Regions from separate parts of the Ectopseudomonas oleovorans genome, predicted to be linked through region 3. Evidence: predicted binding sites of a transcription regulator. Region 3 holds the regulator's gene; each other region holds the start of a gene.
The links. The regulator sigma-54, encoded in region 3, starts transcription at its own class of promoters, with help from an activator protein. The targets are predictions, from matches to a motif close to ANTGGCATNNANNTTGCTNT.
Positions count from the first base shown of each region.

Region 1: N5J71_RS11100 (CmpA/NrtA family ABC transporter substrate-binding protein) is a predicted target of sigma-54. The motif match lies at 4,190-4,209, and genes of this name have one in related genera.
Region 2: glnK (P-II family nitrogen regulator) is a predicted target of sigma-54. The motif match lies at 2,649-2,668, and genes of this name have one in related genera.

Region 1 covers NZ_JAOCLK010000017.1:51,318-61,477, reverse strand. Annotated here, with positions in the region: gene N5J71_RS11115 (1-acylglycerol-3-phosphate O-acyltransferase) at 1-682, opposite strand, end outside; gene alaC (alanine transaminase) at 845-2,074, opposite strand; gene N5J71_RS11105 (ANTAR domain-containing response regulator) at 2,204-2,782, opposite strand; gene N5J71_RS11100 (CmpA/NrtA family ABC transporter substrate-binding protein) at 2,801-4,012, opposite strand; gene fabI (enoyl-ACP reductase FabI) at 4,414-5,208, opposite strand; gene N5J71_RS11090 (ABC transporter ATP-binding protein) at 5,237-6,850, opposite strand; gene N5J71_RS11085 (ABC transporter permease) at 6,852-7,871, opposite strand; gene N5J71_RS11080 (microcin C ABC transporter permease YejB) at 7,874-8,959, opposite strand; gene N5J71_RS11075 (extracellular solute-binding protein) at 8,961-10,160, opposite strand, start outside.
Region 2 covers NZ_JAOCLK010000015.1:88,826-98,985, reverse strand. Annotated here, with positions in the region: partial or broken gene N5J71_RS10380 (methyl-accepting chemotaxis protein) at 1-665, shown strand, start outside; gene N5J71_RS10375 (YifB family Mg chelatase-like AAA ATPase) at 667-2,160, opposite strand; gene N5J71_RS10370 (accessory factor UbiK family protein) at 2,195-2,455, opposite strand; gene glnK (P-II family nitrogen regulator) at 2,865-3,203, shown strand; gene N5J71_RS10360 (ammonium transporter) at 3,538-4,791, shown strand; gene N5J71_RS10355 (secondary thiamine-phosphate synthase enzyme YjbQ) at 4,890-5,315, shown strand; gene sutA (dormancy-specific transcriptional regulator SutA) at 5,392-5,715, shown strand; gene N5J71_RS10345 (HAD family hydrolase) at 5,934-6,632, opposite strand; gene xerC (tyrosine recombinase XerC) at 6,629-7,531, opposite strand; gene N5J71_RS10335 (DUF484 family protein) at 7,589-8,287, opposite strand; gene dapF (diaminopimelate epimerase) at 8,284-9,114, opposite strand; gene lysA (diaminopimelate decarboxylase) at 9,125-10,160, opposite strand, start outside.
Region 3 covers NZ_JAOCLK010000004.1:56,825-66,984, forward strand. Annotated here, with positions in the region: gene lptB (LPS export ABC transporter ATP-binding protein) at 1-532, shown strand, start outside; gene N5J71_RS03425 (RNA polymerase factor sigma-54) at 826-2,319, shown strand; gene hpf (ribosome hibernation-promoting factor, HPF/YfiA family) at 2,419-2,727, shown strand; gene ptsN (PTS IIA-like nitrogen regulatory protein PtsN) at 2,740-3,204, shown strand; gene rapZ (RNase adapter RapZ) at 3,207-4,064, shown strand; gene N5J71_RS03445 (HPr family phosphocarrier protein) at 4,079-4,351, shown strand; gene pmbA (metalloprotease PmbA) at 4,407-5,753, opposite strand; gene yjgA (ribosome biogenesis factor YjgA) at 5,883-6,401, shown strand; gene tldD (metalloprotease TldD) at 6,423-7,865, opposite strand; gene N5J71_RS03465 (carbon-nitrogen hydrolase family protein) at 7,868-8,716, opposite strand; gene N5J71_RS03470 (YhdP family protein) at 8,766-10,160, opposite strand, start outside.

The sequences.
Region 1 (10,160 bases), on a different contig from region 3:
TGATACATTCGCTCATGGCCTGCTGACAACGCTCCATCAGCGCGGGCATGTCGTCCAGGCTCAGGCCGGCAGTAGGCAGCGAGCGAATCAGGATGCGGCCGCTGTTCCAGCGATTCAGGCGCATGACTTTGCTGTAGTTGCTCACGCACACCGGGATGATCGGAACACCGGCCGTGATCGCCATTTGAAACGCGCCTTTCTTGAACGGCAGCAGGCCTCGGCCAAGGTTGCGCGTGCCTTCCGGGAAGACCCAGATCGAAGTGCCGCGATTGCGCAGGGTTTCGGTGGTGGTCAGCATTGCGCGCTTGGCGGCTACGGCATTGCTGCGATCGATCAGCACGTTACCGGCCAGCCAGTAGAGCTGACCGAAGAATGGCACCCACTTGAGGCTCTTCTTGCCGATGCTCACGGTGCGTTCCGGTACCACGCGGCCAAGCACGTAGAGGTCGAAGTTGGACTGGTGGTTGGCGATGATCACGCAGGAGCGCTGGTGTTCTAAAAGCGGGCGTACGTCAGTCTTCAGCTTCAGGCGCAGCAGGCATAGGGCGGGCAGCGAATAAAGACGTGCGCAGAGGCGGCTGTTGTCGGGGTTGAACGGGCGGCACAGGCCGAGCAGCAGGCCGAGCAGGCCGGCCAGGATGAAATGCACGCCCATCAGCAGCATGCGCAAGACGTAGAGCATTGGGGAGAACCGTCAGGGAAGGGGCGCGCAGTGTACGGGCGCTCACTCTGTCGGGCAATTGCTCGAAACTATCGCTTGGCGTGCGTAACGTCCTGAATTGTCGCAGAACTTGTCGGTTTCCATGCCCACGTAGAAAGGGCGCCTCACGGCGCCCTTCAATGCTTACTCGGTCTCTGCCTTGGCCGGCTTGCCTGGCAGCAACCCGTCGGCGCGGAACATCGCCTTGATGCCGCGCAGCGCCTGACGGCTGCGGTCCTGGTTCTCGATCAGGGCGAAGCGCACATGGTCGTCGCCATAGTCGCCAAAACCCAATCCAGGCGAGACGCAGACCTTGGCTTCGGCCAGCAGTTTCTTGGCGAACTCCAGCGAGCCCAGGTGCGCGTAGGCGTCGGGAATCTTGGCCCAGATGTACATGGAAGCCTTGGGCTTTTCCACCATCCAGCCGATCTCGTGCAGGCCCTTGACCAGCAGGTTACGCCGCTGACGATACTGTTCGGCGATATCGCGCACGCACTGCTGGTCGCCTTCCAGTGCAGCGATGGCCGCCACCTGCAGCGGGGTGAAGGTGCCATAGTCGTGGTAGCTCTTGATCCGTGCCAGGGCGCTGACCAGTTCGGGGTTGCCGACCATGAAGCCGATCCGCCAGCCGGCCATGTTGTAGCTCTTGGACAGGGTGAAAAACTCCACCGCGATGTCCTTGGCGCCGGGTACCTGCATGATCGAAGGCGCCTTCCAGCCGTCATAAACGATGTCGGCGTAGGCCAGGTCGTGAATCACCAGTACGTCGTACTGCTTGGCCAGGGTTACCACGCGCTCGAAGAAGTCCAGCTCCACGCACTGTGCGGTGGGGTTGGAGGGGAAGCCGAGAATCATCATCTTCGGCTTGGGAATCGATTCGCGAATGGCGCGTTCCAGCTCGGCGAAGAAATCCACGCCCGGCACCAGCGGCACGGAACGCACCTGGGCGCCAGCGATCACCGCGCCGTAGATATGGATCGGGTAACTGGGGTTGGGTACCAGCACCGTGTCGCCATGGTCCAGGGTGGCGAGCATCAGGTGCGCCAGGCCTTCCTTGGAGCCGATGGTGACGATGGCTTCGCTTTCCGGGTCGATCTCCACCTCGTAGCGATCCTTGTACCAGCGCGAGATGGCGCGGCGCAGGCGCGGAATACCGCGGGAAGTGGAGTAACCGTGGGTATCTTCACGCTGGGCGACCTGCACCAGCTTCTCGACGATGTGCGGCGGAGTCGCACCGTCGGGGTTGCCCATGGAGAAGTCGATGATGTCCTCGCCGCGACGGCGTGCAGCCATCTTCAGTTCGGCGGTGATGTTGAAGACGTAGGGGGGCAGACGATCGATGCGCGCAAAGCGGCGCTTGGCGTTATCAGCCATGATTTCCTCGAAGTACGTAAGCGCCCGGAACCGTCCGAGCGACGTTGGCCACTGCTGCAGCCTGCGGCGAAGATACGCGCGCCGCCGTCTCGCTGTCCAGCACAGCCAGCGAGCGGCGTAGCGCAACAGTCAACCGCCGAGCATGTCGTGCATGGCGATGATCTGTTCGGCCACCTGAATCAGCTTCTGCTGGCGACTCATGGCCTGCCGGCGCATCAGCGTATAGGCCTCTTCCTCGTTGCAGCTCTTCATCTTCATCAGCAGGCCCTTGGCCTGTTCGACGCGCTTGCGCTCGGCCAGTTGGGCATCGCGTGCCTGGAGCTGGGCACGCAATGCCTGATCGCTCTCGAAGCGGGCCATGGCGACGTCGAGGATGGGTTGCAGGCGCTGGGCATGGATGCCTTCGACAATGTAGGCGCTGACGCCACTCTGGATCGCCTGGCGCATCACGCTGGGGTTGTGTTCGTCGGTGAACATGACGATTGGACGCGGTTGGTCACGGCTGACCAGTACCACCTGTTCCATCACGTCGCGGCCAGGGGACTCGGTGTCGATCAGGATAACGTCAGGGCGTACCGCCTCGACCCGTTCAGGCAGGTCGATGGTCAGGCCGGATTCGTCGATGACCTCGAATCCGGCCTCGATCAGCGCGCACTTGAGGCGGCCGACCTTCTTCGGGGTGTCGTTGATCAGAAGGATACGCAGCATCGATGGTTCTCCCGGCGGTTACAGGGCGACAGCCGGGCTGTCGGCCAGGGCATGGAGGCGGAAGCTGCGCGCGTACGCGGCAGGGGCGCTGCCGTCCCAGCTGGTGCCGTCCTGCAGGATGGAGCTGCGCATCTCGCCCGGCACGGCAATTCCCAACGCCGTAGCGGCTTCGCGGTACAGGGCCAGTTGCTGCACCTGGCGGGCCACGCCCAGGTAGTCGGGGTCTTTGCGTAGCAGGCCCCAACGGCGGAATTGGGTCATGAACCACATGGCATCGGACAGGTAGGGCTGGTTGACCAGGCCACCGGCATGAAAGCGCAGCGGATGCTCGTCCTGCCAGGCGTGGCCGAGGCCGTCCTGATACTGGCCGAGAAAGCGTGGGGTGATCGCCGAGACCGGCGCATTGACGTATTCGCTGCCGCTGAGCAGCAGGGCGGTGCTGCGCTTGTTTTCCTCGTTGTCATCGATGAAGCGTGCGGCGTCGAGCACCGCCATGATCAGCGCACGGGCGGTATTGGGGTTCTGTGCGGCGAAGGCGCGGGTGCAGCCCAGCACCTTTTCTGGGTGATCCGGCCAGATTGCCTGGATGGTGGTGACGGTACAGCCGAGTTGTTCATCGACGGCCTTGGCGGTCCAGGGTTCGCCGACGCAGAAGCCGTCGATGCGCTTGGCCTCCAGGTGTTCGATCATCTGCGGCGGTGGCACCACCACGCTGTCCACGTCGCGCAGCGGATGGATGCCCTGGCTGGCCAGCCAGTAGTAAAGCCACATGGCATGGGTGCCGGTGGGGAAGGTCTGAGCGAAGGTCAGTCGCGCTCTGTTTTGGTGCACATGCTGGTGCAGTGCTTCACCGCTGGTCACGCCGGCGCTTTGCAGCGTGTGCGACAGGTTGATGCTCTGGCCGTTCTGGTTCAGCCCCATGAGCACCGCCATGTCGGTTGCCGCGGCGCCACCGAGGCCGAGCTGCACGCCGTAGATCAAACCGTACAGGCTGTGGGCGGCGTCCAGCTCGCCGCTGAGCAGGCGGTCGCGCAGGCCGGCCCAGGAGGCCTGGCGCTGCAGTTTGAGGCTCAGCCCATATTTTTCGGCAAAGCCCTGGGTGGCCGCGACTATCACCGAGGCGGAATCGCTCAGGGCCATGAAACCGATGTTCAGCACGCTCTTTTCCGGTGCATCGCTGCCGCCGACCCAGGCCAGGGCGTCGCCGCGAGGGATATGCTGTTCGCTCATGTCACTTCCTTCATCCACGCATTAGGTTCCGAGCCGCCAGCTGAGGTTTGCAGAACTGTGCGGGTGGCCCACAAAAAAGGCGTCGTACCGATCACCGCCGTAAAGGGTCGAGTTCGGAGACGACGCCGTTGTCGTTCGGGCCTTGTCCGTCGTCGGAGAGGCTCACTGCACGTAGAGAAAGCAAGGCATATGCCAGTGCGCAGAGTATGCACTGTTGGATGAGGCGTTCAGCGTCCCGAGTAGTGGTGGCGTTTCGGTTCGGGTAGCTGAATGCTGACAAAAGCCAGCAACGACAACGCCGCACTTGCTGAGCAATATGCGGCGTGTGGGTTCAGGCACGGCTGGGTAGTGCATGAGGTGCGGCAGAGCCGGGCATCGCTCTGCGATGTCCGGCGACCTTCTCAGTCTTCCATGGCGCCCATGGCAGTGGTGTTGAAGCCGCCGTCGACGTACATGATCTCGCCGCTGATGCCCGAAGCCAGGTCGGAGCAGAGGAAGGCGCCGGCATTGCCGACTTCCTCGATGGTCACGTTACGGCGCAGCGGAGTCTGCTTCTCGTTGGCGGCCAGCATCTTGCGGAAGCTGGCGATGCCGCTGGCAGCCAGGGTGCGAATCGGGCCGGCAGAGATGGCGTTGACGCGAGTGCCTTCCGGGCCGAGGCTGCCGGCCAGGTAGCGTACGCCGGCTTCCAGACTGGCCTTGGCCATGCCCATGACGTTGTAGTTGGGCATGGTGCGCTCGGCGCCCAGGTAGGAGAGGGTGAGCAGGCTGCCGTTGCGGCCTTTCATCATTTCGCGACCGGCCTTGGCCAGAGCAACGAAACTGTAGGCGCTGATGTCGTGGGCGATCTTAAAGCCTTCACGGGTGGTGACGTCGGTGAAGTCGCCATTGAGCTGGTCGCCCGGGGCGAAGCCGACCGAGTGGACGATGCAGTCCAGGCCGTCCCACTTCTTGCTCAGTGCTTCGAACACCGCGGCGATTTCCTCGTCGCTGGCTACATCGCAAGGGAAGCACAGGTCGGCGCTGGAGCCCCAGCCGGCAGCGAAGTCTTCCACGCGGCCCTTGAGCTTCTCGTTCTGGTAGGTGAAGGCCAGCTCGGCACCTTCGCGGTGCATGGCGGCGGCGATACCCGAGGCGATGGACAGTTTGCTGGCAACGCCAACGATGAGTACGCGCTTACCGGTTAGAAAACCCATTGTGCTATTCCTCTTCCTGTTTCAAGGATCAGTGAGCCGTTGCCGGGGCCAGAAAAGCGGCTTCCAGCAACTGCTGCGTATAAGGGTGTTGCGGTGCACTGAAGATCGACTCGGCAGACCCCTGTTCGACCACCTGGCCCTGCTTGACCACCATCAACTGGTGGCTCAGCGCTCTGACTACCGCCAGGTCATGGCTGATAAACAGATAGGTCAGGTTGTACTTGGCCTGCAAGCCGCGCAACAACTCCACCACCTGACGCTGCACCGTACGGTCGAGCGCCGAAGTGGGCTCGTCCAGCAGGATCAGCGCCGGTTTCAACACCAGTGCCCGGGCAATGGCAATCCGCTGCCGTTGCCCGCCAGAAAACTCGTGGGGGTAGCGATGCCGCGTCTGCGGGTCCAGCCCTACCTCCAAAAGCGCGTCGATGATCGCCTGTTCCTGCTCCGCCTCGTTCCCCATGCCATGAATGCGCAGACCTTCACCGACGATCTGGCTCACCGACATGCGCGGGCTCAGGCTGCCGAAGGGGTCCTGAAACACCACCTGCATCTGCCTGCGCAGCGGGCGTACTTCCTGCTGGCTCAGGCCCTGCAACTGCTGGCCCTGAAAACGGATATCACCGCGACTGGCGAGCAGCCGCAGAATGGCCATGCCCAGTGTGGACTTGCCGGAACCACTCTCGCCGACGATGCCCAGGGTATGGCCCTGGGGCAGGCTGAAGTTGATGCCGTCCACCGCTTTGACATGATCCACCGTCCGGCGCAGCAGCCCCTTTTTGATCGGGAACCACACACGCAGGTCGTCCACTTCCAGCAACGGCTGGCCCGCAGGATTGGCCGCAGGGTCGCCGCTGGGCTCGGCGCCGAGCAGTTCCTGGGTATAGGGATGCTGCGGAGCCTGGAACAATTCTTCACACGACGCCTGTTCGACGATGCGACCGCGCTGCATGACACATACGCGGTGGGCAATTCTACGAACCAGGTTGAGGTCGTGGCTGATCAACAGCAGCGACATGCCCAGGCGTGCCTGCAGATCCTTGAGCAATTCGAGGATTTTCAGCTGTACGGTGACGTCCAGAGCGGTGGTCGGCTCGTCGGCGATCAGCAGCTGTGGTTCATTGGCCAGGGCCATGGCGATCATCACACGCTGCCGTTGGCCGCCGGAGAGTTCGTGCGGGTAGGCCTTGAGGCGTTTCTTCGGTTCGGGAATACCGACCAGTTCCAGCAGCTCCAGGGTGCGCGCGCTGGCGGCCTTGCCGCGCAGGCCCTTATGCAGAGCGAGCACTTCGTTGATCTGCTTCTCGATACTGTGCAGCGGGTTGAGCGAGGTCATGGGCTCCTGGAAGACCATGGCGATGCGGTTGCCGCGGATGCCGCGCAGGCGGCCTTCGCTGAGCTTGAGCAGGTCTTCGCCGGCGTACTCGATGCTGCCGTGCGGGTGGCGCGCGAGCGGGTAGGGCAAGAGGCGCAGGATCGAGTGCGCCGTGACCGACTTGCCCGAGCCGCTCTCGCCAACCAGGGCCAGGGTCTCGCCCTGGCGGATGTCGAAGCTGACGCCTTCGACCACGCGCTGGCACTGCTCGCCCGTGACGAACTCGACGGCCAGGTCGCGCACTTGCAACAGGGTTTCGTTCTGGCTCATGTCATTTCCTCGGGTCGAAGGCATCGCGGGCGGCTTCGCCGATGAATACCAGCAGGCTCAGCATGATCGCCAATACGGCGAAGGCGCTGATGCCCAGCCAGGGCGCCTGCAGGTTGCTCTTGCCCTGGGCGACCAGTTCACCGAGCGAGGGTGCGCCGGGTGGCAGGCCGAAGCCGAGGAAGTCCAGCGCAGTGAGGGTGCCAATGGCGCCGGTGAGGATGAAGGGCATGAAGGTCATGGTCGAGACCATGGCGTTGGGCAGGATGTGGCGGAACATGATGGCGCCATTGCTCATTCCTAGGGCACGGGCGGCGCGTACGTACTCGAGGTTGCGCCCGCGCAGGAACTCGGCGCGTACCACGTCCACCAGGCTCATCCAGGAGAACAGCAGCATGATGCCCAGCAGCCACCAGAAGTTCGGCTGCACGAAGCTGGCGAGGATGATCAGCAGGTAGAGCACCGGCAGGCCCGACCAGATTTCCAGGAAGCGCTGGCCAAGCAGGTCGACCCAGCCGCCGTAGAAGCCCTGTAGCGCGCCGGCGATCACGCCGATTACCGAGCTGGCCAGGGTCAGGATCAGGGCGAACAGCACCGAGATGCGAAAGCCGTAGATCACCCGTGCCAGCACGTCACGGCCCTGATCGTCGGTGCCCAGCCAGTTCTGCGCCGAGGGCGGGGCGGGGGCGGGCACCTCCAGGTCGTAGTTGATGCTCGAATAGCTGAAGGGGATCGGCGGCCAGAGCATCCAGCCGTCCTTTGCCGCGATCAGTTCCTGGATGTAGGGGCTCTTGTAGTTGGCCTGCAGCGGGAATTCGCCGCCGAACACGGTCTCCGGGTAGCGCTTGAGCACCGGGAAGTACCACTGGCCGTCGTAGCGCACCGCCAGCGGCTTGTCGTTGGCGATCAGCTCGGCGCCCAGGCTCAGGCCGAACAGCACGAGGAACAGCCACAGCGACCACCAGCCGCGCTTGTGCGCCTTGAAACGGTCGAAGCGGCGTCGATTGAGAGGGGAGAGTTTCATACTCAACCCTCCCGGCTTTCGAAGTCGATACGCGGATCGACCAGGGTGTAGGTGATGTCACCGATCAATTTCACGATCAGCCCCAGCAAGGTGAAGATGAACAGGGTGCCGAACACCACCGGATAGTCGCGGTTGATCGCCGCCTCGAAGCTCATCAGGCCGAGGCCGTCGAGCGAGAAGATCACCTCGATCAGCAGGGAGCCGGTGAAGAAGATGCCGATGAAGGCGGCGGGGAAGCCCGCGATGATCAGCAGCATGGCGTTACGGAATACGTGGCCGTAGAGCACGCGATGGTTGGTCAGGCCCTTGGCGCGGGCGGTCACCACGTACTGTTTGTTGATCTCGTCGAGAAAACTGTTCTTGGTCAGCAGGGTCAGGGTGGCGAAGTTACCGATGACCAGGGCGGTAACTGGCAGCACCAGGTGCCAGAGGTAGTCGAGGATCTTGCCGCCGAGGCTGAGCTGCTCGAAGTTGTTCGAGGTCAGCCCGCGTAGCGGGAACCAGTCCCAGTAGCTGCCACCAGCGAACAGCACGATCAGCAGGATGGCGAAGAGGAAGGCCGGGATGGCGTAGCCGACGATGATCGCCGAGCTGGTCCAGACGTCGAAGGCGCTGCCGTGGCGCGTGGCCTTGGCGATGCCCAGCGGGATGGAGACCAGATACATGATCAGCGTGCTCCACAGGCCAAGCGAGATCGATACAGGCATCTTCTCGATGATCAGGTCGATGACCTGGGCGTCGCGGAAGAAGCTGGAGCCGAAGTCCAGCTGAGCGTAGTTCTTGAGCATGATCCAGAAACGCTCGGGCGCCGACTTGTCGAAGCCGTACATCTTCTCGATCTCAGCGATCAGTTGTGGGTCGAGGCCCTGGGCGCCGCGATAGTTGGAGCCGGCCACCGACACTTCGGCGCCGCCGCCACCGATGCGCCCCGTGGCGCCGCCGGCAGCCGCATCGAAACCCTCCAGCTTGGCGATCATCTGCTCGACCGGGCCGCCGGGCGCGGCCTGGATGATGATGAAGTTGATGACCAGAATGCCGAACAGGGTCGGGATGATCAGCAGCAGGCGACGAAAGATATAGGCCAGCATGTTATTGCTTCGCCTCTTCGGTCGCTTGTTCGGCGGCTTGCTGCTGAGCTTCGCTCGGCTGCTCCAGGCCTGGGCGCATCCACCAGGTGTGCAGGCCGATATCGTAGAGTGGCGTCACCTTTGGGTGCTCGAAACGGTTCCAGTAGGCGACACGCCAGGTCTTGATGTGCCAATTGGGGATCACGTAATAGCCCCACAGCAGCACGCGATCGAGGGCACGGGTATGGGCGATCAGGTTCTGCCGCGAGTCGGCGTTGATCAGACCTTCGACGATCTGATCGATGGCCGGGTCCTTGAGGCCGATGAAATTGCGGCTACCGGGATTGTCGGCGCTGGAGGAGTGCCAGTATTCGCGTTGCTCGTTGCCCGGCGAGTTGGACTGGCCGAAGCCGCCGACGATCATGTCGAAGTCACGCGAGCGCAGGCGGTTGATGTACTGCGAAACGTCGACGCGGCGAATCACCAGATCCATGCCAAGGTCAGCCAGATTGCGCTTGAATGGCAGCAGCACACGCTCGAATTCGGTTTGTGCGAGAAGGAACTCGAAGCTGACCGGCTGACCGTTGGCATCGAGCATGCGATCACCTTCGATGCGCCAGCCGGCCTGTTGCAGCAGTTGGTAGGCGCGGCGCTGTTGCTCGCGAATGATGCCGCTGCCGTCGGTGACCGGTACACGGAATTCCTCGCTGAACACCTCGGCCGGAATCTTGCCGCGCAGCGGTTCTAGAATCGCCAGTTCGTCTTCACCGGGTAGCCCCTGCGAGCCCAGTTCGGAATTGTCGAAATAGCTGCGAGTGCGGGAATAGGCGCCGTAGAACAGGCGTTTGTTGGCCCATTCGAAGTCGTACAGCAGGCCCAGCGCCTCACGTACGCGGCGATCCTGGAACTGCGGACGGCGGGTGTTGAAGATGAAACCCTGCATGCCGGTGGGGTTGCGGTTCTGGATTTCTTCCTTGATCAGCTGGCCGTTGGCTACCGCCGGGGTGTTGTAGGCCGTGGCCCAGTTCTTCGCGCTGGTTTCCAGCCAGTAGTCGAACTGGCCGGCCTTCAGCGCCTCCAGGGCCACGGTATTGTCGCGGTAGTAGTCGATCTGGATAGTGTCGAAATTATAGAAACCGCGGCTCACGGGCAGATCCTTGGCCCACCAGTCGTCGACACGCTCATAGCGGATGCTGCGGCCGGCCTGGACGCGGCCGACCTT
Region 2 (10,160 bases), on a different contig from region 3:
GCAAGTGGCTGGTCAAGCCCGCGGGCACGGGCGCTCTGGAGACACTGCCGGCAGCCCTGAGTGAGCGGATTGTCCGTCCCGCTGAGGGCGGCTTCTGGACGGATGCCGGGCAGACTTTCTACAGCGTCGCCATGCCGTTCGCCGGTGGCCCCTGGACGGTGCTGGCAAGCATGCCGCGCGAGGAAATCCAGGCGGTGACCTGGCGTGTCGGTACTCAGTTGGCCATGGGCAGCGCGATTACCCTGTTGCTGGCGGTGATCGAGGTGGTCGCCGACGAGGTGCGCAACCTGGCCGGACGCACCCGTGAGGCAACCAACGAGATCTCGGCGATGATCGGCAGCATCCAGAGTGAAACCGGCAGCGCCATCGCCACCATGGAGCAGGGCCGGCAGCTCATGCAGGACGGTCTGGAGCGCAACGCCAAGGTGGCGTCAGCGCTGGCGCAGATCAGCGAGCAGAGCGATGCCGCCGGTGAGCAGTTCGCCGCCATCACCACCGCCACCAGCGAGCAGAACAGTACCGCGACCGTGCTCAGCGCCAACCTGCAGAGCATTGCCCAGGCCAATGGTGAGCAGCGGCAAGTGGTGGCCAACCTGGCCGACACTGCGCGCGAGCTGGATCATCTGGCTTCGCAACTGCGTCAGGAGGTCGAGCGCTTCCGTTGAGTCACCCTGCTGCGGGGCGATACTGCAGCGCTTCGGCCAGGTGGGCACGGCTGATGTGCTGTTCCTCTGCCAGGTCGGCCAGGGTTCGCGCGACCTTGAGCACGCGATGGGCCGCGCGCAGGGACAGACCCAGGCGTTCGCAAGCGCCCTCCAGCCACTGCCGGTCGGCATCGCCCAGGGCGCAATGCTGGCGCAGACCGGGCAAGTCGAGAAAGGCGTTGGCCACGCCCTGGCGCTGCAGTTGCCGGGCGCGGGCCTGCGCGACCTTGGCGGCGGCCTCAGCGGTGCTTTCGCCATCCTGCGGTGCAGCATTGAGGGCCGTTGTTTCGCGGGCTACCGTCAGGTGCAGATCGATGCGGTCGAGCAGTGGCCCCGACAGCTTGGCGCGGTAGCGCTGAATCTGCTCCGGCGTGCAGCGACAGCGGTTGCTTGGGTCACCCAGGTAGCCACACGGGCAGGGATTCATCGCCGCCACCAACTGAAAACGCGCCGGGAAACGCACCTTGTCGCGTGCCCGGGCAATCACGATATGACCGCTTTCCAGCGGTTCGCGCAGCACTTCCAGCACCTTGCGGTCGAATTCCGGCAACTCGTCGAGAAACAGCACGCCCATATGGGCCAGGGTAATTTCACCCGGTTGCGGGCGGCTGCCGCCGCCGACCAGTGCCGGCCCCGAGGCGCTATGGTGCGGGGTGCGAAAGGGGCGTTGCGGCCAGTGCTGCAGGGGCGCGTGGCTGGCCACCGAATGAATCGCCGCAACCTGCAGCGCCTCGCTTTCGTCCAACGGCGGCAGCAGCCCTGGCAGGCGGCTGGCCAGCAGCGTCTTGCCGGTACCGGGCGGGCCGCTGAGCAGCAGGTTATGCGAGCCGGCAGCCGCCACCAGCAAGGCGTGTTTGGCGGCCAACTGGCCCTGGACTTCGGCCAGATCCGGGTAGGGGCGGCTCTGCCTGAGCAGCCCCTGTGCGAGATAAGCGTCGAGCGGTGCGCTGCCGTTGAGGTGCGCGGCGATCTGCAACAGATGCTCGACGGCGATGACCTTCAGCCCCGAAGCGAGGCTGGCTTCTTCGGCATTGGCGTGCGGCACCATCAGGGTGCGTCCGGCTTCGCGCGCTGCCAAGGCGGCCGGTAATACGCCCTGTACCGGGCGTACCGCGCCGGACAGCGCCAATTCGCCCAGGCATTCGTATTCATCCAGTGACTGCGCCGGCACCTGGCCGCTGGCGGCGAGAATACCCAGGGCGATGGCCAGATCGAAGCGTCCGCCGTCTTTCGGCAGATCGGCAGGTGCCAGATTCAGGGTGATGCGCTTGCTCGGAAATTCGAACGCGGCATTGAGGATCGCACTGCGTACACGATCCTTGCTCTCCTTGACCGCCGTTTCCGGCAGGCCCACCAGGGTCAGGGATGGCAGGCCGTTGGCCAGGTGCGCTTCGACGGTGACGGCCGGGGCTTCGACGCCGACCTGGGCGCGGCTGTGGACGATGGCCAGGGACATGATCGCTCCTTGATCTGCAACTGTCCCGCCGGACTCAATCGGCGGGCGGGTTCAGCTTGTTTTCCAGCTCGACGACCTTGGCCTCCAGTGCCTCGAGGCGGGCACGGGTGCGGGCCAGGACCACCATCTGGCTGTCGAATTCGTCACGGCTGACCAGATCGAGCTTGCTGAAACCGCTCTGTAGCAGGGCTTTGAACTGTGCCTCCAGTTCGGCACGCGGCAGCGGGCTGTCGCCACTGAACAGGCGCGAGGCGTGAGTGCTGAGGGTGTCGAGCAGGGCTTTTGGCGGCAGCATGATCAGGTTCCGTAAACAAACGGTCGGCAGTGTAGCACGCAGCTGTCAGCGGGATGTTCAGGCGTGGTCTGCACGATTTTTGAGCATTGCGTGATATGTCGATGCACCAAATGTGTGCGGCGCGTCCGGTGTGAAGGGCCGGACAATGCCGCCCGAAACAGGTAAAGGCTTGATAGATGGCGCTTTTGCGTGAGCTGGCAAGCTTTCTGCTTAGACCCCTGCGACGCATGCACCGATGCAGTTCCGGTGCGGCAGGCGAAGCGGGGAGTGTTTCGTCGGGAGCGGTTGGTGGGTATCGATCACGCCAGGTTGGAGCGGTCGGTGCATTACAAAAGCCAGACACTGCGCTTAGACTTGGCCCGGGTTCGCAATTCCTGGGGCATGTCCACCTTTCACGGGAGAACGTTTCATGAAACTAGTCACTGCCATCATCAAGCCGTTCAAGCTGGACGACGTGCGCGAGTCACTGTCGGAGATCGGCGTGCAGGGCATTACCGTCACCGAGGTCAAGGGCTTCGGCCGTCAGAAAGGCCATACCGAGCTGTATCGCGGTGCCGAGTATGTGGTCGATTTTCTGCCCAAGGTGAAGATCGACGTGGCCATCGCTGACGATCAGCTCGATCGTGTGATTGAGGCCATCACCAAGGCTGCCAACACCGGCAAGATCGGTGACGGCAAGATTTTCGTAGTCAACCTGGAACAGGCGATCCGTATTCGTACCGGCGAAACCGATACCGACGCGATCTAAGCAAGCCTCCGAACCCCACGCCCCAGGAGTAAACCCATGACTCTGCGATCTTTCGCAGGGCTAGGAGCCCTTTTGCCCTCGAGTTCTGCCCGTGCGCCGTACTCGAAGGCGAATGCCGGAGCTGGCGATGCCCTCGCCGCTCTGCTGTGCCAGATCCTCTTCGGGTCTCGCGCTCGCCTAGTGATGGGAATGCCTGGTCGCCATACGGCGCAGGGGTTCCGGTGATCCAGAACGAGCGTGGCAACGACCTGTAAAGCATGCGGAACGCGTCCGGCGCCAACCTGGACGTTTCAACCGAACAGCGCGCAACGAAAGCGCCGGCAAGAGGTGAAAAATGGATAACACAGCATTGACTGCATTGCAGTACGGCTTCGATACCTTCTACTTTCTGATCTGTGGTGCCCTGGTGATGTGGATGGCAGCGGGTTTTGCCATGCTCGAATCCGGCCTGGTGCGCGCCAAGAACACCACCGAGATCCTGACCAAGAACATCGCTCTGTACGCCTTGGCGAGCGTGATGTATCTGGTGATTGGTTATCACATCATGTACTCCAGCCCGGAAGGCGGCATCTTCCCCAGTCTGGGCTTCCTGATTGGTGACGAGAACGCCGTCGATGCCGTGCTGGCTGGTGGCGACGATGCGCCATACTACGCGGCTCGCTCCGATTTCTTCTTCCAGATCGTGTTCGCTGCCACCTGCATGTCGGTGGTCTCCGGTGCCGTTGCCGAGCGCATGAAGCTGTGGGCCTTCCTGGCCTTCGCCGTGGTCATGACCGGTTTCATCTACCCGGTACAGGGCTTCTGGAAATGGGGTTCGGGCTTCCTCAACGAAGCAGGCTTCCTCGATTTCGCCGGTTCCGGCATCGTCCACATGGCAGGTGCCACCGCAGCGCTGGCTGGCGTGATCCTGCTCGGTGCGCGTAAAGGCAAGTACGGTGCCAATGGTCAGGTCAACGCCATTCCGGGTGCCAACCTGCCGATGGCGACCCTGGGTACCTTCATCCTGTGGATGGGCTGGTTCGGCTTCAACGGTGGCTCGCAGCTGAAGATGAGCACCATCGAAGACGCCAACGCCGTGGCCCAGGTGTTCGTCAACACCAACATGGCCGCAGCCGGTGGCTTGCTGGCTGCACTGGTCGTGGCGCGCATCCTGTTCGGCAAGGCCGACCTGACCATGGCGCTGAACGGTGCTCTGGCTGGCCTGGTTGCCATTACCGCTGAGCCGCTGACCCCGAGTGCGCTGCAAGCGACTCTGATCGGTGGCGTCGGTGGCGTACTGGTCGTGTTCTCTATCCTGGGCCTGGACAAGATCAAGATCGACGATCCGGTCGGTGCCATCTCGGTGCACGGCGTCGTAGGTATCTGGGGTCTGCTGGCTGTCTGCCTGACCAACCCGGACGCCAGCCTGGGGGCCCAGCTGCTGGGTATCGTCAGCATCTTCGCCTGGGTGTTCATCGCCAGCCTGATCGTGTGGAGCATCATCAAGGCGGTGATCGGCCTGCGCGTCAGCGAAGAAGAGGAATACGAGGGTGTGGACATCGCCGAATGCGGCATGGAAGCCTACCCGGAGTTCACCGGCAAGAAGTGAGTTTCGCCGGGAATGACAAGGGCGCCTTTAGGCGCCCTTTGTTTTTTCTGGCAGCACGCTAGAATGCGCGCGCTGGAGCCATCGAGAGTGAGAGCGGCATGTGGCAGCAACGCATCATCAGTCTGCGTCCGCGTGAGCGCGGTTTTCATCTGGTGACCGAAGAGGTGCTGGGCGCATTGCCGGAACTGGCGCAGGTGCGTGTCGGTCTGCTGCACCTGTGGCTGCAGCACACCTCGGCATCGCTGACGGTCAACGAGAACGCCGACCCTGCAGTGCGCCGGGATTTCGAGCGCTTCTTCAACCGTCTGGTGCCGCAGGGTGAGGCAGGCTACGAGCACGATGACGAAGGGCCGGACGATTTGCCGGCGCACTTCAAGGGCAGTCTGCTGGGCGTTCAGCTGCAGCTGCCGATACAGCAGGGACGGCTGGCGCTGGGCACCTGGCAGGGTATTTACCTGGGCGAGCATCGCGATCATGGCGGTGCTCGGCGAGTGGTGGCGACCCTGCAGGGCGAGGCTATTTGAATTTTTCCGGTGGTGCGGTGTTCACTGCGCGACTGGGCTATAACTAACCTGCTTTTCGCAAGTCATGAGGTTGAACATGAGCGACGAAGACCTGGAACAAGACGATCTGGAAGCGGCCGATGAGGACGACGGTGAGGAACTGGCTGCAGCCGATGACGGCGACAGTGGCGACGATGAAGGCGACGGCGAGGTCGTAGCCAGCAGCAAGAAGAGCAAGGCCAAGTCTGTCGAGGTCGACGAGCTGCCGAGCATCGAAGCCAAGCAGAAGGAGCGCGACGCCCTGGCCCGCGCCATGGAAGAGTTCCTCGCCCGTGGCGGCAAGGTGCAGGAGGTGGAGCCCAACGTGGTCGCCGACCCGCCCAAGAAGCCCGACAGCAAATACGGCAGCCGCCCCATCTGAGGACAGCTCGCTGCAAGGAACCCGCCCTTCGTGGCGGGTTTTTTGGTGCGCCCATCCCTGGCGGCAATCCTGAGCGGAGCAGCTCAACCGGCACGTCGGCAATTTTGTGGAGCCTGCTATCCAGGCCGTAGCCCATCAGATGAAATCCGGGGCATCTGCTGCGCTGAATGGTGGAAGATTCCGGGCGACAGAGAAATGCTGTTTGTGCCCCGAGGCTTCTACGACCAGCTGTCGAGCAGCACTGGCAGCTCGGCCAGGCTGGCGATCTGCGCATCCGGGGCCGTCTCGCCTTCCCAGCTGCGTCCTTGCGGGTTGAACCAGACCGCCCGCATGCCGGCCGCCTGGGCGCCGGCAATGTCGTCGCTGGGATGGTCGCCGATATGCACGGCACGCTCGGCGGCTACGCCGCCGGCGCGGCTGAGTGCTTCACGGAAGGGTTTCGGGTCGGGTTTGCCGATGCCCAACTCCTCGGCGCACAGGGCAAAGCGGAAGTATTCCGATAGGCCCAGGCGGCGTACATCGGCATTGCCGTTGGTGATCACGCCGAGCATGAAACGCTCGGCCAGGGCTTCCAGCGTCGGGTGCACCTCGGTGAACAGCTCGACCTGATGGCGCGCGCTGAGAAACACCTGAAACCCGGCTTCGGCCAGCGTCTGCGCCTCGCCGTTTGGGTAGCCGGCATCTTCCAGGGCGTGAAACAGAATGCGTCGACGCAGCTCGCTCAAACGATGCTTGAGCATCGGCTCGGCGTCGAGCAGACGGCTGCGGACCGCCCACAGATGCTCGACCGGCACCGCGCCCAGGCGCGGCGCATGCAGGGCCAGCCAATTGCGCAGGGCGGCTTCGGCATCCTGCATCACCGGAGTGACGTCCCACAGGGTGTCGTCGAGGTCGAAGGTGATCAGTTTAATGCTCATTCGGAGCCGCCTTTGCGCTTGGCACGTGGATGGGTCTGGTCGTAGACACTGGCCAGGTGTTGGAAGTCCAGGTGGGTGTAGATCTGCGTGGTGGCGATATCGGCATGACCGAGCAGCTCCTGTACCGCGCGTAGATCCTGTGAGGATTCCAGCATATGACTGGCGAAGCTGTGGCGCAGCATGTGTGGATGCAGGTGCTGGCCCAGCTCGCGCACGCCGGCCTGGCGCACGCGCAGTTGCACAGCGCGTGGTCCCAGGCGTCGGCCCTGCTGGCTGATGAACACGGCACCATCGTTGGGGTTGGCCAGCTTGCGCAGTGGCAGCCAGTGTTCCAGTGCCTGTCGCGCCATGCTGCCGACTGGCAGTTCGCGCACCTTGTTGCCCTTGCCGCGCACGCGTACCAGACCGGCGGGCAGGTCCAGGCCGTCTAGATCGAGTCCGACCAGTTCGGACAGGCGCAGGCCCGAGGAATAGAACAGCTCGAGCATGGCCTGATCGCGGCGGGCGATGAAGTCGTCCTCCACCGCGCCGTCGAGCAGTTGCGCGCTGCGGTCGGCGTCCAAGGTGCGGGGAAGGCGGCGCTCGCGTTTTGGCGGGCTCAGGCCGGTCGCCGGATCGTGACGGCACAGGCCTTCACGCAACAGATATTGATAGAGGCCGCGGGTGGCCGAGAGCAGGCGCGCCAGGCTGCGGCTTGCCAGGCCCTGCTGATGCAGGCGGGCGACCAGACGGCGCAGATTACGGGTGTCCAGCTCGCTCCAGTCGTTCAGGCCTTCGGCTTCGCAAAAGGCCTGCAGCTTGGCCAGATCACGGCGATAACCGTCGAGGGTATGCACCGACACCTGGCGCTCGCGGCGCAGGTGTTCGAGGTAGGCGTCGAGATGGGTTTCAAGTGTCACGTGCCGGGCTCCGAGCGGGCCGAAGGTGGATGAGCCTCGTCATCCACCCTACACGACCTAGCGTACCGAGCGCAGCGGCGTGGCGAAACTCGGCAGTACGCGGGCCAGTACTTCGGCGATATAACTGAGGAACAAGGTGCCGAGCGAACTCTTGTAGTGCTGCGGGTCGGCGCTGCCGATGGCGAGAATGCCATGCAGGCCCTGATGGTTGAGGCTGACCACGGCGGCGGAGCCGACTTGCGGCGCGTCTTCCTTGCCGAAGAGAAACTCCAGCTCATGCGGGCGCAATACGCCGCAGATGGTCTTGCCGCCGCTGAGCAGGCCGCCGACCTGTTGATGTGCCTCGGCCGAGCTGACCGAGCGACCGACCGGCAGCTTGTTGTCGCTGAACAGGATCAGGCCAACGAAGGGCACCTGGAATTCATGGCGCAGGCTGTCTTCGACCACGCCGACCACTTCCTCGAGGCTGCCGGCATCGAGCAGGTCCAGCACCAGGCGGCGGGTCTTGTCGAACAGGCGGTCGTTGTCGCGCGCCACGTCCATCAACTGGCCAAGGCGGTGGCGCATCTCGATGTTGCGCTCGCGCAGCAGCTTGACCTGGCGTTCTACCAGCGACACGGCGTTGCCGGACTGGTGCGGAATACGCAGCTCGGGGATCAGTTCTTCATGGTCGATGAAGAACTCCGGGTGCAGGCGCAGATAGGCCGCGACCGTTTCCGAATCGAGCGGTTTGGGCGAATCCTGCTGGTCGGTCATAGGCGAACCTGTCCTTCGTATACGCGGGCAGCGGGCCCGGTCATCATAACCGGCTGACCCTCGCCTGCCCATTCGATGGACAGTTTGCCGCCTGGCAGTTCCAGTTGCACGGGCGAATCCATCCAGCCCTGGCGAATGGCCGCAACGGCCGCCGCGCAGGCGCCGGTGCCGCAGGCCAGGGTTTCGCCGGCACCACGCTCCCACACGCGCAGGCGCGCATGCTTGCGGTCAAGCACCTGGAGGAAGCCGACATTGACCCGCTGCGGGAAGCGCGGGTGGTGTTCCAGCTTCGGCCCGAGCGTATGCACCGGTGCGTCATCAACGTTGTCGACGCGCAGCACCGCATGCGGATTGCCCATCGACAGCACGGCCAGCTCGACGCTCTGGCCCTCGACGTCGACGCGATAGGTCAGCGCGGCCTGGTCGGCCTGGAACGGCACCTGTTCCGGCTGCAGGCGCGGTGCGCCCATGTTGACGCAGACCTGGCCATCGTTCTGCACGCGCAGCTCGATGATGCCGCTCTTGGTCTCGACGCGAATGACCTTCTTGGTGGTCAGGCGCTTGTCCAGCACGAAGCGGGCGAAGCAGCGCGCGCCGTTGCCGCACTGCTCAACTTCCGAGCCGTCGGAGTTGAAGATGCGGTAACGGAAGTCGACATCCGGGTGACTCGGCGGCTCGACGATCAGCAGTTGGTCGAAACCGACGCCGACGTGGCGGTCGCCCCATTGTTTGGCATGCTTGGGTTGCACGTGGGCGTGCTGACTGATCAGGTCGAGGACCATGAAGTCATTACCCAGGCCGTGCATCTTGGTAAAGCGCAATAGCATGACGTCGCCCTCAGGCCGGCAGCAGGCTTTCGCCGGCATAGAGCTCTTGGACTGTCTCGCGACGACGCACTTCATAAGCCTGTTCGCCATCCACCAGCACCTCGGCGGCGCGGCCGCGGGTGTTGTAGTTGGAGCTCATGACGAAGCCATAGGCGCCTGCCGAGCGCACGGCCAGCAGGTCACCCTCGGCCAGCACCAACTGACGATCCTTGGCCAGGAAGTCGCCGGTCTCGCAGATCGGTCCGACCAGGTCGTAGTTACGCGACTCGCCTTCACGCGGCTGCACCGGCGACACGTCCATCCACGCCTGATACAGGGCGGGGCGGATCAGATCGTTCATCGCCGCATCGACGATGGCGAAGTCCTTGTGCTCGGTGTGCTTGAGGTATTCCACCTGAGTCAGCAGCACGCCGGCGTTGGCGACGATGAAGCGGCCCGGTTCGAACACCAGGCCCAGGTCGCGACCTTGCAGGCGTTTGCGCACGGCGGTGATGTAGTCGCCGGCCAGCGGCGGCTGCTCGTCGCGGTACTGCACGCCAAGGCCACCACCGAGATCCAGATGCTTGATGGTGATACCGCGCGCGGCCAGCTTGTCGACCAGCAGCAACAGGCGATCCAGGGCATCGAGGAAGGGTTCAAGGGTGGTCAACTGCGAACCGATGTGGCAGTCGACGCCGATCACTTCCAGGTTCGGCAGCTCGGCAGCGCGGGCGTAGACCGCCTCGGCCTGCTCGATGTCGATGCCGAACTTGTTTTCCTTGAGGCCGGTGGAAATGTACGGGTGGGTGCCGGCGTCCACGTCCGGGTTGACCCGTAGCGAGACGGGCGCCTTGACGCCCAGCTCGGCAGCTACCTTCTGCAGGCGCTCCAGCTCGACGCTGGACTCGACGTTGAAGCAGTGCACACCGACTTCCAGCGCGCGGCGCATGTCGTCGCGGCTCTTGCCAACGCCGGAGAAGACGATGCGGCTCGGCTCGCCACCGGCGGCCAGGACGCGCTCCAGCTCACCGCTGGAAACGATGTCGAAGCCGGCGCCGAGGCGTGCC
Region 3 (10,160 bases):
CGACGTCAGTCATCAGCCCATGCACGGTCGCGCGCGCGCCGGCATCGGCTACCTGCCGCAGGAAGCCTCGATCTTCCGCAAGCTGTCGGTGACCGACAACATCATGGCCATCCTCGAAACGCGCAAGGACCTGGACCGCGCCGGGCGCCAGGCGGAACTGGAAAGCCTGCTGCAGGAATTCCATATCCACCATATCGCCGACAGCCTCGGCATGAGCCTGTCCGGCGGTGAGCGACGCCGCGTGGAGATTGCCCGCGCGCTGGCCACCAACCCCAAGTTCATTCTGCTCGACGAACCCTTTGCCGGGGTCGACCCGATCTCCGTCGGCGATATCAAGCAGATCATCCATCACCTCAAGACCAAGGGCATCGGCATCCTGATCACCGATCACAACGTGCGCGAAACCCTGGACATCTGCGAAACCGCCTACATCGTCAACGATGGGCAACTGATCGCCGAAGGTGACGCCGAGACCATCCTCGCCAACCAGACGGTGAAAGAGGTTTACCTGGGCCACGAATTCCGCCTGTAGCAGGCTGCGTGAAAACTACTGCACTCGGTGATGCTGCGTTAAAAACAGGCTCAAAATGCTCATTTACAGTCGTAAACTGCGCTTTCTCGCCTGTTTTTGCGGGGCCGCCATCGGTATTGCCTCACCTTCGCTCGCTACGCTTTCACACAACCTGTAGGTCGCTCACTATTTCGCTACAGAAATATTGCAACCCCTAGGCAAAAACGAGAAATTCAGGCATATAATTTGCTTCCTGGCGGCGCTTCGGCGCCCTGATGTGGAAGGCGTAACTCGCCAGTAAATTAAGGTCTGCAATGAAACCATCGCTAGTCCTCAAGATGGGCCAGCAGCTGACGATGACCCCGCAGCTGCAACAGGCTATCCGCCTCCTCCAATTGTCTACCCTGGACCTGCAACAGGAAATACAGGAGGCACTGGAATCCAATCCCATGCTCGAGCGCCAGGAAGACGGCGACGACTTCGACAACAGCGATCCAATGGCCGATGGCGCCGAAAGCGCCACTCCGAACCCGAACAAGGAGGACAGCTACCAGGAAACCACCCCCACGGTGGACAACCTGGAAGAAGGCGAGTGGGGCGAGCGCATCCCCAACGAGCTGCCGGTCGATACCGCCTGGGAAGACATCTACCAGACCAGCGCCAGCAGCCTGCCCAGCAACGACGATGACGAGTGGGACTTCACCACCCGCACTTCCAGTGGCGAGAGCCTGCACAGCCATCTGCTCTGGCAACTGAATCTGGCCCCCATGTCGGACAAGGACCGCCTGATCGCCGCCACCCTGATCGACTGCATCAATAACGACGGTTACCTCGAGGAAACGCTCGAGGAAGTGACCGAATCCTTCGACCCCGAGCTGGATGTCGAACTGGACGAAGTGGAAGTGGTGCTGCACCGCATCCAGCAGTTCGAACCGGCCGGTATCGGCGCCCGCGACCTGCGCGAGTGTCTGCTGCTGCAACTGCGTCAGTTGCCTGCCAACACCCCCTGGCTGAACGAAACCCAGCGCGTGGTCGGCGACTATCTGGAGCTGCTCGGCAGCCGCGATTACGCCCAGCTGATGCGTCGCACCAAGCTCAAGGAAGACGAACTGCGCCAGGTCATCGACCTGATCCAGCGCCTGAATCCGCGTCCGGGTTCGCAGATCGAGTCCAGCGAACCGGAATACGTCGTGCCCGACGTTATCGTGCGCAAGCATAACGAACGCTGGCTGGTGGAGCTGAACCAGGAAGCCATGCCGCGCCTGAGGGTCAACCCGCAGTATGCCGGCTTCGTCAAACGCGCAGACTCCAGCGCCGATAACACCTTCATGCGCAACCAGTTGCAGGAGGCCCGCTGGTTCATCAAAAGCCTGCAGAGCCGCAACGAAACGCTGATGAAGGTGGCCACACAGATCGTTGAGCACCAGCGTGGCTTCCTCGACTACGGCGACGAGGCGATGAAGCCTCTGGTGCTGCACGACATCGCCGAAGCCGTGGGTATGCACGAGTCGACGATTTCACGCGTTACCACGCAGAAATTCATGCACACCCCGCGTGGCATTTACGAGCTGAAATATTTCTTCTCCAGCCACGTCAGCACCTCCGAAGGCGGCGAATGCTCGTCCACCGCGATCCGCGCGATCATCAAAAAACTGGTTGCAGCAGAAAACGCGAAAAAGCCGTTGAGCGACAGCAAGATCGCTGGTTTACTGGAGGCACAAGGCATCCAAGTCGCCCGTCGGACGGTCGCCAAGTATCGCGAGTCCCTCGGTATAGCGCCCTCCAGTGAGCGCAAGCGACTGATGTAGGCCAGATCGACTGAAGGCACAAGGTCTTCAGGCCAACGTGTTCCGGCGGCGGGTCGAATAGGGCCCGTCTCTTACACAAGGCAACAAGGAGAAAGCGGTATGCAAGTCAACATCAGTGGACATCAGCTGGATGTGACCGACGCCCTGCGTGACTACATCGGCGAGAAACTCGGCCGACTGGAACGCCACTTCGACAAGATCACCAACGTACAGGTGACCATGGAGGTCGAGAAACTCAAGCAGAAGATCGAAGCCACCCTGCATGTCGCCGGCGGCGAAATCGTCGCCAATGCCGAACATCAGGATATGTACGCTGCCATCGACCTGTTGGCCGATAAACTCGACCGTCAACTCATCAAGCACAAGGAAAAGCAGCTCGAGCGTCTGCAAGGCGCCACGGCCCGCTAACATTCCCTATCCATGATCCGACTTGAAAATATCCTGACCCCCGGCCGTTCCCTGGTGAACGTGCCGGGCGGCAGTAAGAAACGCGTGCTCGAACAGATCGCCAATCTGGTTGCGCGCGACCTGCCCGACCTGGATGCCCAGGACGTCTTCGAAAGCCTCATCGCCCGCGAGAAGCTCGGCTCCACCGGCTTCGGCAACGGCATCGCCATTCCCCACTGCCGCCTGGCTGGCTGCAGTGCCCCGATCAGTGCAGTCCTGCACCTGGAGACGGCAGTCGACTTCGACGCCATCGACGGCGCACCGGTCGACCTGCTGTTCGTCCTGCTGGTGCCGGAGGCGGCCACCGATGCCCACCTCGACCTGCTGCGCCAGATCGCCAGCATGCTTGATCGCCAGGATGTACGTGAACGTCTGCGCCAGGCCAAGAGCGGCGAAGATCTCTATCAGGTCGTCGTGGACATTCAGAACGGTCAATAAACATGCGCCTGATCATCGTCAGCGGTCGCTCGGGCTCGGGCAAGAGCACCGCCCTCGATGTACTTGAGGACAACGGTTTCTACTGCATCGACAACCTGCCGGCCGGTCTGCTGCCGGACCTCGCCGAGCGCTTCCTGCCGCACAGCGACATGCTGCTGCCGCAAGTGGCCGTTTCCATTGATGCACGCAACCTGCTGAGCCAGCTCAAGCGCTTTCCGGAGCTGCTCGAAGAAGTACGCAAACGTAATATCCGCTGCGATGTGCTGTATCTCGACGCCGAAGACGAAACCCTGCTCAAGCGCTTTTCCGAAACCCGCAGACGCCACCCGCTGACCAACGATAACCGCTCGCTGGCCGAAGCCATTGCGTACGAAAGTCTGCTGTTGGCGCCGATCACCGATCGTGCCGATCTGAAGATCGACACCACCCGCCTGAATCTCTACCAGCTGCGCGATACGCTCAAACTGCGCCTGCTCGGCCAGACACAGACCGGAACCGCCTTTCTCGTCGAGTCCTTCGGCTTCAAGCGCGGTATGCCGGTGGACGCCGATCTGGTGTTCGATGCACGCTGCCTGCCCAATCCCTACTGGAAGCCGGAACTGCGCGACTACTCCGGCCTGGATCAACCGGTGATCGACTACCTGGCTGCGCAGCCGGAGGTCGAGGAGATGTATCAGGACATCCTCGCCTATCTGGAAAAATGGCTGCCACGCTTCGCCGCCAGCAACCGCGCCTATGTCACCATCGCCATTGGCTGCACCGGTGGTCACCACCGCTCGGTGTACCTGGCCAACCGCCTGAGCCAGGCACTCAAAGACTCGCTGAAGAACGTCCAGGTGCGTCACCGCGACCTCAGCTAAGGAATCCTGCCGCGATGCCAGCACGTGAAATCACCATCATCAACAAACTTGGTCTGCATGCCCGCGCCGCGGCGAAGTTCGTCGGTGTAGCGAGCACCTACCCCTGCCAAGTGCGCATCGGCCGCAGCGCCGACAGCCTGGTAGACGGCAAGAGCATCATGGCGGTGATGATGCTGGCTGCCGGCAAGGGCACCAATGTGCACCTGCTGACCGAAGGCGAGCAGGACGAAGAAGCGATGGCCGCCCTGGTAGGCCTGATAGAGAACTACTTCGACGAAGGCGAGTAATACCTCCAGCCAAAACGAAGGCCACCCACGGGTGGCCTTGTCGTTACTGCCGACTTCAACTGCCGGCGACGGTCATCTTCTCGATCAGCACCGAGCCGGTGCAGATATTGCCACGCCGCTCCAGGTCACAACCGACTGCAACGACCTGGCGGAACATGTCGCGCAGATTGCCGGCGATGGTTACCTCCTGCACCGGGAACTGGATCTCGCCGTTCTCCACCCAGAAGCCCGCCGCGCCGCGCGAGTAATCCCCCGTCACCAGATTCAGCCCCTGGCCCATCAGCTCGGTAACCAGCAAACCGCGCCCCATGCGCCGAATCAGCGCCTGCTGATCCTCATCGCCATGGGTGATGAACAGGTTGTGCACACCTCCTGAGTTGGCAGTGCTCGGCAAACCCAGCTTGCGCCCGGAATAGGTGCTAAGTACGTAGGACACCAGCTCTCCCTTCTCCACGAACGGCTTGGCATAAGTGGCCAGGCCATCACCATCGAAAGCCGCGCTGCCCAGTGCGCGCGGCAGGTGCGGACGCTCGTCTAGAGTCAGCCACTCGGGAAAAAGACGCTGGCCGAGTGCGCCTTCGAGGAAAGAGGAGTGACGATAGAGATTGCCGCCCGAGATTGCCGCCAGCAGGTGACTGAACAACCCGCCGGCAAGCTCGGCAGCGAACAGCACCGGCACCTCACAGGTCGGTACCGGTCGTGCACCAAGGCGGCTGACCGCACGCTCGGCAGCCCGCTGGCCGATACCCTTAGCATCAGCCAGTAGTTCACCCTGACGGTTGACGTCATACCAGTAGTCGCGCTGCATCTGCCCTTCTCCTTCGGCGATCATCACGCAGCTCAGGCTATGGCGGGTGCTGGCGTAACCGCCGACGAAGCCGTGGCTGTTGCCGTATACGCGACAGCCTTGGTGGGTATTGAGGCTGGTGCCATCGGCGTTCTTGATCCGCGTGTCAGCGGCGAAAGCCGCGGCCTCGCAGGCCAGCGCCTGCTCCACCGCCTGTTCAGGGGTGATCGACCAGGGGTGATAGAGATCGAGTTCAGGCAGTTCACGGGCCATCAGCGCGGCATCGGCCAGGCCGGCGCACTCGTCCTCGCTGGTATGTTTGGCAATCGCCAGGGCTGCCGCCACGGTCTCGCGAATGGCCTCGCTTCCGGTGGCCGAGGTGCTGGCCGAGCCCTTGCGCTGGCCCACATACAGGGTGATGCCGAAACCCTGGTCGCGATTGAATTCGACGGTCTCCACTTCGCCCTGGCGCACCGTGGTGGACAGACCCTGACCAGCCGATACCGTCACCTCGCAGGCACTGGCACCCTGGCGCCTGGCTTCGGCGAGAATGGCCTCGACCTGCTCTTGCAGCACTGGCAAGGCCTGCGGCCCGATGCGTTCTACTTCACTCATAACCACTCCCGATTCTCTTGGCGCAGGCACTCTTTGTACGAAACCCAAGGCCTGCTCTCGACTGCCCGTCCGCGGGCCGGCAGTCACGGTTACTGCTATCATGGCGGCGTTTCCCTCTGGACCCACCCCATGTCTGATTCCTACGACGACTTCTCCCTGGAGAAGAGCAAATCCCAGGTCAAACGCGAACTGCATGCCCTGCAGGACCTTGGCGAGCGACTGACCACGCTCAAGGCGGATCTGCTGGCCAAGATGCCACTGACCGATGCCCTACGCCGCGCGCTCGCCGAAGCGCCGAAACATACCGCCAATGCCGCGCGCAAACGCCACATCCAGTTCATCGGCAAGCTGATGCGCGAACAGGATGTCGACGTGATCGGCGCCATGCTCGACCAGGTGGACAGCTCCACCCGCGAGTACAACGAACGCTTCCATGCCCTCGAACGCTGGCGCGACCGCCTGATCGCCGAAGGCGACAGCGCGCTGGAAAGCTTCGTCGAGCTCTACCCCGACGCTGACGTCCAGCACCTGCGTGGCCTGGTGCGTCATGCGCAGCACGAAGCGGCGCGCAACAAGCCACCAGCCGCGGCGCGCAAGGTGTTCAAGTACATCCGTGAGCTTGACGAAATCCAGCGCGGCCTACGCTAGACATCGTCATACCGGCGCGACTCACGCGCCGGTACCACCTACGGTGATCGCGTCGATCTTCAGCGTCGGCTGGCCGACGCCTACCGGCACCGACTGGCCGTCCTTGCCGCAGGTGCCGACGCCGCTGTCCAGCGCCAGGTCGTTGCCGACCATGGACACCCGGCTCATGGCCTCCGGGCCATTGCCAATCAGGGTGGCGCCCTTGACCGGCGCGGTGATCTTGCCGTCCTCGATCAGGTAGGCCTCGCTGGTGGAAAAGACGAACTTGCCGCTGGTGATGTCCACCTGACCGCCGCCAAGATTGGCGCAGTAGATGCCTTTCTTCACCGAGCGGATGATTTCCTCCGGGTCGCTCTCGCCGGCCAGCATGTAGGTGTTGGTCATGCGCGGCATCGGCAGGTGCGCATAGGATTCACGACGACCGTTGCCGGTGGCGGCCACGCCCATCAGGCGCGCGTTGAGCTTGTCCTGCATGTAACCCTTGAGCACGCCATTCTCGATCAGCGTGGTGCACTGGGTCGGCGTGCCTTCGTCGTCGACGCTGAGCGAGCCACGCCGTCCGGCCAGGGTGCCGTCGTCGACGATGGTGCACAGGCTGGACGCCACCTTCTGCCCGACTTGGCCGCTGTAGGCCGAGCTGCCCTTGCGGTTGAAGTCGCCTTCCAGGCCGTGGCCGACCGCTTCATGCAGCAGCACGCCGGACCAGCCAGCGCCCATCACCACCGGCATGCTGCCAGCGGGTGCAGCGATGGCTTCGAGGTTGACCAGCGCCTGACGCAGCGCCTCGCGGGCATAGCCCATGGCGCGGTCTTCTTCCAGAAAATAGCGGTAGTCGGTACGTCCGCCGCCGCCATGGCCACCGCGCTCGCGGCGCCCGTTCTGCTCGACGATGACACTGACATTGAAGCGCACCAGCGGGCGGATATCAGCGCTGAGGCTGCCGTCGTGGGCCGCCACCAGAATGCGATCCCAAACCCCGGCCAGGCTCACGGTAACCTGCTTGATGCGCGGATCCAGCGCGCGCGTGGCACGGTCGATACGCTGCAGCAATTCAACCTTCTCGGCGCGGTCCATGACGTTCAGTGGGTTGTCTTCGGCATACAACTGGGTCACCTGCGGGCTGACGAACGCCTGCACGCGGCCCTGTTGGCCGGCGCGCGAGATCGAACGTGCGGCCCGGGCAGCTTGCGTCAGGGCATCGAGGCTGATGGCGTTGCTGTAGGCAAAACCGGTCTTCTCGCCCGACTGGGCGCGCACACCGACCCCCTGATCGAGATTGAAACTGCCTTCCTTGACGATGCCATCCTCCAATACCCAGGTTTCCGAAACCTGGCTTTGAAAGTACAGGTCGGCGGCATCGATACCTGGGCCTGCGACGTCACCCAGTACGCTGCTGAGGCTGTCGAACGTCAGGTTACCGGGCGCAAGCAGGTGCTCGCTGACGGATTGCAACATCGTATTCATGGTCACTCCACAACGATCGGACGCGGTACGTCCGATGAAAAGAATCGGCGGTGCTGCTGCACCGGCATGCGTTGGCGAATGTTCGCCTGCTCGGCGGCATCACGGGCAGCCAGCAGAGCACCGTCGCCCTGATCCTGCTCGACCACTACCTTACCCCAGGGGTCGATGATCGCCGAATGGCCAAAGGTCATGCGCTGCCCCGGGTGCTCGCCGCCCTGCCCGGCGGCCAGCACATAGCACTGGGTTTCGATGGCACGGGCGCGGGTCAGCACCTGCCAATGCGCCGCGCCAGTCACGGCGGTGAACGCCGCCGGCACGCTGATCAGCTCGGCGCCGGCTTCACGCAGCGCAGTGAACAGCTCGGGGAAGCGCAAGTCATAACATACGCTCAGGCCCAGACGCCCGACCGGCGTATCCGCCACCACGACGCGTTGGCCATGGGCGAAATCATCGGACTCGCGATAACGGCCACGGTTGTCGGCCACCTCGACATCGAACAGATGCAGCTTGTCGTAACGGGCCACACGCTCGCCCTGATCGTCGATCAACAATGAGCAGGCGTGCGGTTTGCCGTCGGCATCATCATCCGGCGGTAGCGGCAAGGTGCCGGCCACTATCCATAAACTGAGGTCACGAGCAGCGCGTTTCAACCAGGGCAGGATCGGCCCCTCGCCCAACGCCTCGGCCCGCCCGATGGCAGCCAGGTCGCGGCGGCCCATGGCAGCGAAATTCTCGGGCAGCACGACAAGGCGCGCACCGCCCTGGGCTGCACGCTCCAGCATGCGCCGCGCCAGGCGCAGATTGGTTTGCACGTCATCCTGGCTGACCATCTGGATTACAGCGAGATTCATGGCGACACTCTTCAGGGCTTGATGCAACAGCCTACGCCAAGAAGCGACTTCATTGCGGTTTTTCGAAGGGTTTGTCGAAGCTGATCTGCGGATCCTGCAGCGGGCCCTTGACGTCGTACTGGACGCTGGCGAAACGCGCAACCTTGTCACCGAGCAACTTGTCGGCCACGAACAACGCCCCGCCAATGGCCGGCGCGCCGACAATAAGTGCTGCCAGTGGCAAGTTGTTGGTCACCGGCAGGGTCACCAGCAGCTTGGCGTCGATGCGCTCATCGCGCATGTCCAGATTGCCATTGAGCTCCAGGTTGCTGGACGGCCCCGTCAGGGTGATCGGCTCCCGGGTGACGAACAGACCATTGGTGGCCTGCAGGTTACCCTTGACCCGGTCGTAACTCAGCCCCTTGCCCAGCAGGTCGGAGAAGTCCAGGCGCAGACGCCGGCCAATCGAGTTGAAGTTGAGCAGGCCGAATACCCGCAGCGCCTGGGCCGAGCCCTGCACTTCGACGAACTGGCCCTTGCGTAGCGAAGGATCGAGATTTCCGGAGAAACGCCGGAGCGAGAACCACGCCGGAGAACCGGGCCAGGTAGCATCGGCGTCTACCCGGAAACTTTCGCTGGTAACGCTGGGGGCATAATCCCAGGCTTGCAGAATGTCGCCGAGATCCTTGCCCTGCAGACGCCCCTTGTACCAGCTTTGGGTGTTGCCAGGCGTGCCTCGCCAGCCACCACTACCACCAATCTTCAGCCCCTGCAGATCGAGGTCGAGTTCATCGAAACGCACGCCCTGCGCCTCGGGCCTGACCTTGAGCGACCAGGCGCCCAGCACCTTGTCGCCACGCTGTACACGCTGAATACGGATATCCATGGCCGGCAGCGTGCCGGGATCGAAATCGGCCAGGGGATCAGGCGCATCGACGACCTTCGCTGCTTCGGCGTCAGGCGCCGGCAGGCGTACATACTGCAGATCGATGGCAATCGGCGTGTCCGCACGATCGGCCAACAGCACACGCCCGGCGGCCAACTCACTGTCGATCTGCAAGGCCCAGGCCTGGCCTTCTCGCGCCAGGCCAAGCGTCAGTTGCTCGACCTCCTGACCAAAACCACGGAAGCGTCCGACATCCAGCCGTGCACTGCGTAGCAGGCGCTGGCTATCAGCATCCAACCTGACCGGATGATTGCTGCCGAGTTGCTTCCAGGCATCGAGATCCAGTTCGTCCAAGCGCCCGCGCACGCGCAGCCCCTGGCCAGGCGGCAACCCCGCCGGGGCACCACCGAGCACCAGTTCACCCCGCCCCTCAGCCAGCGCGCCTGGAGGTGCGGCCAGATTCAGGCTGGCCAGATCACCATATTCGGCCCAGTAGCGGCGCTCACGACCGGCCAGGGTCATGCGCCAGCTGGCATCACGCGCCTGCTGCGCCGTCTTGCCGAACGGGGCTGGTAGCTC